One region of the Streptomyces sp. NBC_00285 genome, then DNA from elsewhere that is predicted to be linked to it. Evidence: riboswitches for the same ligand, from Rfam matches in the RefSeq annotation. Region 1 holds a riboswitch; the other holds the start of a gene.
What was found. A riboswitch is a leader RNA that binds a small molecule or an ion and turns the genes downstream of it on or off. The one in region 1 is predicted to bind S-adenosylmethionine.

Region 1 (3,403 bases):
GACGAACCACAGCACCGAGTTCGCGATGCCGTTGTACGCGTCGGCGTGCACGTCGGCCGGGATCGCGAGCATCCGGACACCGTCCTCGCCGACCCCCTGCCGTACCGCCTCGCGGTCGCCGTCGGACAGTGCCGAGCACACCCACAGGGCGCCCGCGTCCGGCCCGATCGCCGACAGACCGGAGACGAGTCCGCCGCCGCCCCGCTTGGCGTTCAGCGAGCCGTCCTCGCCCACTTCGTATGAGACCGGGCCGCGATTGGACGCGACCAGCACCTGGTGAGCAGCGCCGTGCGTGGAAGCCATACGCCTCAACCTAGCCTGGTCCGGAACCGCTCAAACGTACGGTTGCGCTCAGTGGGGAGCCGTATACGGAACGCGTCCTCGGGTCACGCGACCTTCCGCTTCGCGTACTCCGCGATCTCCACCATCGGCGGCCGTTCCTCCGTGTCCACGGAGTACGTGCGCGGTTCGAAGCCGTCCCGGCCCCGCTCGAACTGGGTGAGGGAGGGCCGGATCATATGGCCGCGGGCCAGCCGGAGCTGGGCGGTGCGGTAGATCGCGGCGGACATCCGGCCCAGGGCCTGGCCGTCCTGGTGGCGGTGCTTGCGGACGCCCACGTCGACCTGGGCGAGGGCGTCCAGGCCCACCAGGTGCAGGGAGTCCACCAGCATGCCGAGCTCGACGCCGTAGCCGACGGGGAACGGGAGCTGTTCCAGCAGGCTTCGGCGGGCCGCGTACTCGCCGCCCAGCGGCTGTACGAAACCGGCCAGCTGCGGCCAGTGCATGTTCAGCAGCGGGCGCGCCATGAGCTCGGTGACCCGGCCGCCCTGTCCGGCGGCGCCACCCAGGGGGCGGTCGTACATGCCCTTGACCAGGTCGACCTCGGGGTCGGTGAGCAGCGGGCCGACGATGCCGGAGACGAAGTCCGAGGAGAACTCCTTCAGGTCGGCGTCGATGAAGCAGACGATGTCCCCGCTGGTGGCGAGGAGGGAGCGCCACAGGACCTCGCCCTTGCCGGGCACGGCCGGGATGCGCGGGAGGATGTCGTCACGGTGGACGACCCGCGCGCCGGCCGCGGCGGCCACCTCGGACGTACGGTCGGTCGATCCCGAGTCGACGACGACGATCTCGTCGACCAGCGGAACCTGCTGCATGAGGTCGTGACGGATCACGGAGACGATGTCACCGACCGTCTCCTCCTCGTTGAGCGCGGGCAGGACGACGCTGACAGTGCGGCCCGTGCCCCGTTTCGCCGCCATGATCCTGTGGAGCGGGCGATCGGTCACGGACCAGGAACGGGTGGCCAGCCAGCGCTCGACTTCGTTCAGCACAGTGCGCGGCTCCTCTGCGTGCCTGCCGCGGTAGCGGCTGATGGATGGTAGTCATCTCGCGGTTCGGACGACCCACTCAACTGTCCAGGTCGTCGGTTACAGTCTTGAACAACGCGGATGACCATCGCATGTCCGGGATGGCCCGCCGTTCACAACTTCATACCGCTCATCCAGAGGGGCAGAGGGATACGGCCCGATGAAGCCCCGGCAACCCTCCAGTCGGTTCTCGTAGCGATCGCTCATGATCGTCGCAGCGAGGCTCCCGATTAGGGAAGGTGCCAAATCCGTCTCACGGCGAAGTGCGTCGTGAGGAAGATGAGGAAAGGGCCTCGCCTCCATGGCTGCGCAGACTGTTGCAAGCACCACGAATCCCACCGTAGACCTCGGTCCCGCCGCGGCTCTGAGCTGCCGCGAGTGCGGTCACCGCGTGCCCCTCGGCCCGGTCTTCGCCTGCGAGGAGTGTTTCGGCCCGCTCGAGATCGCGTACGACTTCTCCGGCTACGACACCGAGGAGCTCCGCAAGCGGATCGAGGCGGGACCGGCGAACATCTGGCGTTACGCCCCGCTGCTGCCCGTCCCCGCGGACGTCGCGGACAAGCCCAACATCAACCCCGGCTGGACCCACCTCGTCAAGGCCGACAACCTCGCCCGCGAGCTCGGCGTCACCGGCGGCCTGTACATCAAGGACGACTCCGGCAACCCGACGCACTCCTTCAAGGACCGCGTCGTCGCGCAGGCCATCGAGGCCGCTCGCGCCTTCGGCTTCACCACCCTGTCCTGCTCCTCCACCGGCAATCTCGCCGGTGCGGTCGGCGCCGCCGCGGCGCGGGCCGGCTTCCGCTCCTGCGTGTTCATCCCGCACGACCTGGAGCAGGGCAAGGTCGTCATGGCCGCGATCTACGGCGGCGAGCTCATCGGCATCGAGGGCAACTACGACGACGTGAACCGCTTCTGCTCCGAGCTGATCGGCGACCCGGCCGGCGAGGGCTGGGGCTTCGTCAACGTCAACCTGCGGCCGTACTACGCGGAGGGGTCCAAGACCCTGGCGTACGAGATCTGCGAGCAGCTCGGCTGGCGGCTGCCCGACCAGCTCGTGGTCCCCATCGCCTCCGGCTCGCAGCTCACGAAGATCGACAAGGGGCTCCAGGAGCTGATCAAGCTCGGGCTCGTCGAGGACCGGCCGTACAAGATCTTCGGCGCCCAGGCCGAGGGATGCTCGCCGGTGTCCGTCGCGTACAAGGCGGGCCACGACGTCGTACGGCCGCAGAAGCCGAACACCATCGCCAAGTCCCTCGCCATCGGCAACCCGGCGGACGGCCCCTATGTGCTGGACATCGCGCGCCGTACCGGCGGTGCGGTGGAGGACGTCAATGACGAGCAGGTCGTGGACGCGATCAAGCTGCTCGCCCGCACGGAGGGCATCTTCGCGGAGACCGCCGGCGGGGTGACCGTCGGTGTCGCGAAGAAGCTCATCGAGAACGGTGTGCTGGATCCCTCGCTGACGACCGTCGTGCTGAACACCGGTGACGGTCTGAAGACGCTGGACGCGGTCGCGGGTACGGGTCTCACCGCCACGATCCGTCCCAACCTGGACTCGTTCCGCGAGGCTGGTCTCGCGTAGTCGCGCAGTTCCCCGCGCCCCGCGCCACTAGGTGCGATACCCGACCGGAGGTCTTGAACATGAGCGTTTCCGTCCGCATCCCCACCATCCTGCGTACCTACACCGGCGGACAGGCCGAGGTGCAGGCCGAGGGTACGACCCTCGCCGAGGTCATCGCGGATCTGGAGAAGAACCACACCGGTATCGCGGCCCGCGTCCTGGACGACCAGGGCAAGCTGCGGCGGTTCGTCAATGTGTACGTGAACGACGACGACGTGCGGTTCGAGCAGGGCCTGGAGACGACGACGCCCGACGGGGCCGGCGTCTCCATCATTCCGGCCGTCGCCGGAGGGTGACCGTATGACCGGTCATTACCGTCGGTAATGGAAATGACCGAGTGTTCATCTGATTGCCCTCTCCGCGAAGAAGCGGAGGGGGCAATTCTCTATGGTTGAGCGCGGTACAGTTGGGG
Region 2 (3,403 bases), 3.3 Mb from region 1:
GGATCGAGCAGATCGGCGCCTGGATCTTCCCGCAGCGCTGGCGGCTCCTGCGTGGTAGCAAATGGAACCAGGCCGTTCGCGCGGGGAAGATCACCGTGCATCGGCTCGAACCGGCCACCCACTTCGGCCCGCAGAGCTACATCAGTCCCACGGCTCAACTGCCCGACGGCCGCAGCCACCTGGCCCGCACCGCCGACACGGTGATCGCGGTCATCCGCGTCCACCACGGCTCCGCCCTCGCACAAGGCGACCCGAGAACCTGACGCTCTCGCCCGGAGCGCCCGGCGCAGGATCCGGCACGGTCGGTCGCGACACTGCGGGGCCGGGGGCCGCCGGCGCAGGAGTTTGGCGGATGAACGGACCGCCGGAGTTCTTCGCCTCGGTGGAGCGGACGACCCAGAAGCATGGTGGCCTTGGCCGTCAGTTCGACGGACGTCGGTGCAGGGTGGGGTCGGTGAGCGAGGGCGGCGTGCAACCCGCCTCGCGCGCCGAGAGGTTGGTGCCGCGGAGTCAAAGGGAATCGCGGCTCGCCGGGTCGACTTCGGCCACGCTGTTCGGAGCGCCGATCCGGACCGGCGGTCAGAGGGAGTGATAGGCGCCGTCCAGGAAGACGAGCGGGCTGCGCCTCTCGTCGAGCCAGGAGTCCACCACGCGGGCGATGACGATCCTGTGATCGCCCGCGGGAACCAGCTGCTCGATGTCCAGGCGCAGCCATCCGGCCACGTCGTCCAGGACCGGCTCGCCCTCCGGGAGTCGCCGCCACCTGGTCGGCGCTGCGAACCGGTCGATGCCGCTGGTGGCGAACGTCGTGGCCAGTTCCTGCTGGTCGGCACCGAGGAAGTTGACCACGGCGGTGGCGGCCCGCTCGACATGGGGCCAGGAGGAGGTCGTGGTCCCGATGGCGAAGGAGACCAGCGGCGGATCGAGTGACAGGGAGGCGAGCGAGGTGGCGGTGAATCCCACCGGCCCCAGGCCGGCGTCGGCGGTGACCACGACGACGCCCGCGGGATACCTGCGAAACGCCTGTTTGAAATGCTGCGGCGCGATGCCCTCGGTGGAGGATGCCGCGGAATACGAAGACGCGGTGACAGTCAACGTCGCTCCCGGATGGAATGGCGAAGGAGTGCGATCGGCACACCACGAGGTGGAGTCGGCACACGAACGAGATACGCACAACGGCGGTCCGAAGAGACAAGTCGAGCATGCATAAAGAGGTGTTCACCCAGGTGGGGCGCGCTCCGGTACAACAGCCTCTGGTTTATCGGGGACCCGGACAGGGGCAACAACACAAGCGCCGGGCAAGGACGCGGACCGGCGCAGTCGCCCGGCAACGGCATGCCGCTGAGGGCAGGCGCTGGGGAATCCGCTGTCGACCGGTCATGAATCCATCATCAGTGCCGGTCGGGAGCTGGTCAACAAAGCAACTTTCTGAATTAAGTCGGGACACCGAATCGTGCCGCCGGATCGAACCCGTCGGCATCGAGGGCGAGGCGTGGACCGGGCTGCCCGGTGTGGCCGTCAGCCATGGGGTCCGGTGGTCACAGACGCTCAGCGCGGCGAACAACGCTGCCGGGGGCGCTGCTGTCGACGGCCATGGGTCTGTTTCCGACAGGGCCTGCGAATCCGGCATTGACGTACGACAAGACCGCTCCGTAGCATCACGACCGGCATTGAGTGTCAGCGTCAAGCCCTGGCTCGCTGACCGGCAACCCTCCCGCGCGGTGGGGTGCTCCAGGTGAAAGCCCGGCGGGATCACCGACGATTCCCGCAAGCGCGTGGCCCCTTGACCGGGGCCGGAGACGGGGAGGACCGGCATGAGGCAGTGTGATGTCCCGTCCTTCTCCCTCGCTGACGCCATGGCGTTCTCCCGGCTCTCGCGCCGACGCCACATCGATCTGAAGCGCTCGACCAGCTGCCTCTGTCAGGCCTGACGAGCTCGGATCTCGCCGGCTGACGTCCGTCACCGGCCACGGTCCTTCGCGCCCCCTTCTCTGCCACCGCTCCCGGTGTCGTCTCCCTGACCCCCCTTGTCTGCACAGCGCTCCCCCGCTGCCGGCGTCGAACCGGCCGGGGCCGCACGCCCCTGCACGACCGTGTCTCACACGACCACTCCGTGCGGGGTGACACGAGTAGGAGAAACCCCTCCGTGACAGCACTCCCGGATTCCAGACTCTCCCGATGGGCCCCCCTGGCCGCCCTGCTGACCACCAGTGTTCTCCTGACCGCCTGCGGGTCGGGCGGCGAGGACTCCGGTGGCACAAGCGGCCCCGCGAAGTCCGGCGGCACCCTGACGTTCGCGGTGGGATCCGACGCCGGCTGCGTGGATCCGCAGCAGGTCGGCAGCAACGAAAGCATCTACTCGGTACGCCAGATCGTGGATTCCCTGACGGACCAGGATCCCGGGACCGGCAAGATCGTGCCGTGGCTGGCCAAGAGCTGGGACATCGACTCCAGGGCGACGACGTTCACGTTCCATCTGCGGTCGGGTGTCACCTTCAGCGACGGCTCCGAGCTGACCGCGCAGGTGGTCAAGGACAACTTCGACGCGGTGCCGAGGCTCGGGGCCCTCGGGACCCTCGCCCAGGGGTACCTGAGCGGCGTCGAGAGCACCACCGTGGTGGATCCGCTCACCGTCAAGGTGACTTTCAAGCAACCCAACGCGCAGTTCCTCCAGGCGACTTCGACCCACTCGCTGGGTATCGAGTCGGCGGCGAGCGTGCAGAGGTCCCCGCAGCAGAAGTGCAGTGACGGAGTGGTCGGTTCCGGGCCGTTCGTCCTGAAGCAGTACGTGCAGAACCAGTCGATCACCCTGGCCAGGCGAACCGGCTACGACTGGGGCTCCTCGCGGTGGTCGAAGAAGGGCGAGGCCTACCTGGACAAGCTGGTGTTCAAGGTCGTGCCCGAGGCGGGGGTGCGGGCCGGCAGCCTCCAATCCGGGCAGGTGGACGCGATCAGCAGCGTCGGCAGGGCCAACGAGGCGGCGCTGCAGGGCGGCCAGGTCACCCTTCTGCGGCGGGCCAACCCCGGGGTGGTGTTCGGCCTGGGGGTGAACAACTCGCGGCCCCTGCTGAAGGACGTCAAGGTGCGCCGGGCGATCCTGGCCGCCGTCGACCGCAAGCAGATCGCGGACACCGTGTTCCCGACCGGCACGCGGCCCGCGACCAGCGTCCTGGCGCACACCACGCCCGACTACACCGACCTCTCCTCGGACCTCGCCTTCAACGCTGCGAAGGCGAAGTCCCTGCTGGACGCGGCCGGTTGGAAGGCGAGCAGTGACGGCGTCCGCACCAAGGGCGGCAAGAAGCTGAGCCTGACCATCAGCTGGTTCCCCAACGCGGCCACCAACCAGCCCGCACTGGAGCTGGTCCAGCAGCAACTGAAGGCCGTCGGGATCGACGTGGTG

Region 2: linked by a shared signal. The riboswitch ahead of OHT57_RS07660 (putative leader peptide) and the one ahead of thrC (threonine synthase) in region 1 are both predicted to bind S-adenosylmethionine.

The regions. Positions count from the first base shown of each region.
Region 1 is NZ_CP108055.1:4,991,966-4,995,368, reverse strand. It holds gene OHT57_RS22905 (alpha,alpha-trehalose-phosphate synthase (UDP-forming)) at 1-303, opposite strand, end outside; gene OHT57_RS22900 (glucosyl-3-phosphoglycerate synthase) at 387-1,331, opposite strand; SAM riboswitch class I at 1,495-1,653, shown strand; gene thrC (threonine synthase) at 1,669-2,952, shown strand; gene OHT57_RS22890 (MoaD/ThiS family protein) at 3,012-3,287, shown strand.
Region 2 is NZ_CP108055.1:1,675,953-1,679,355, forward strand. It holds gene OHT57_RS07650 (hypothetical protein) at 1-263, shown strand, start outside; gene OHT57_RS07655 (flavin reductase family protein) at 580-1,095, opposite strand; SAM riboswitch class IV at 1,667-1,780, shown strand; gene OHT57_RS07660 (putative leader peptide) at 1,857-1,931, shown strand; gene OHT57_RS07665 (ABC transporter substrate-binding protein) at 2,147-3,403, shown strand, end outside.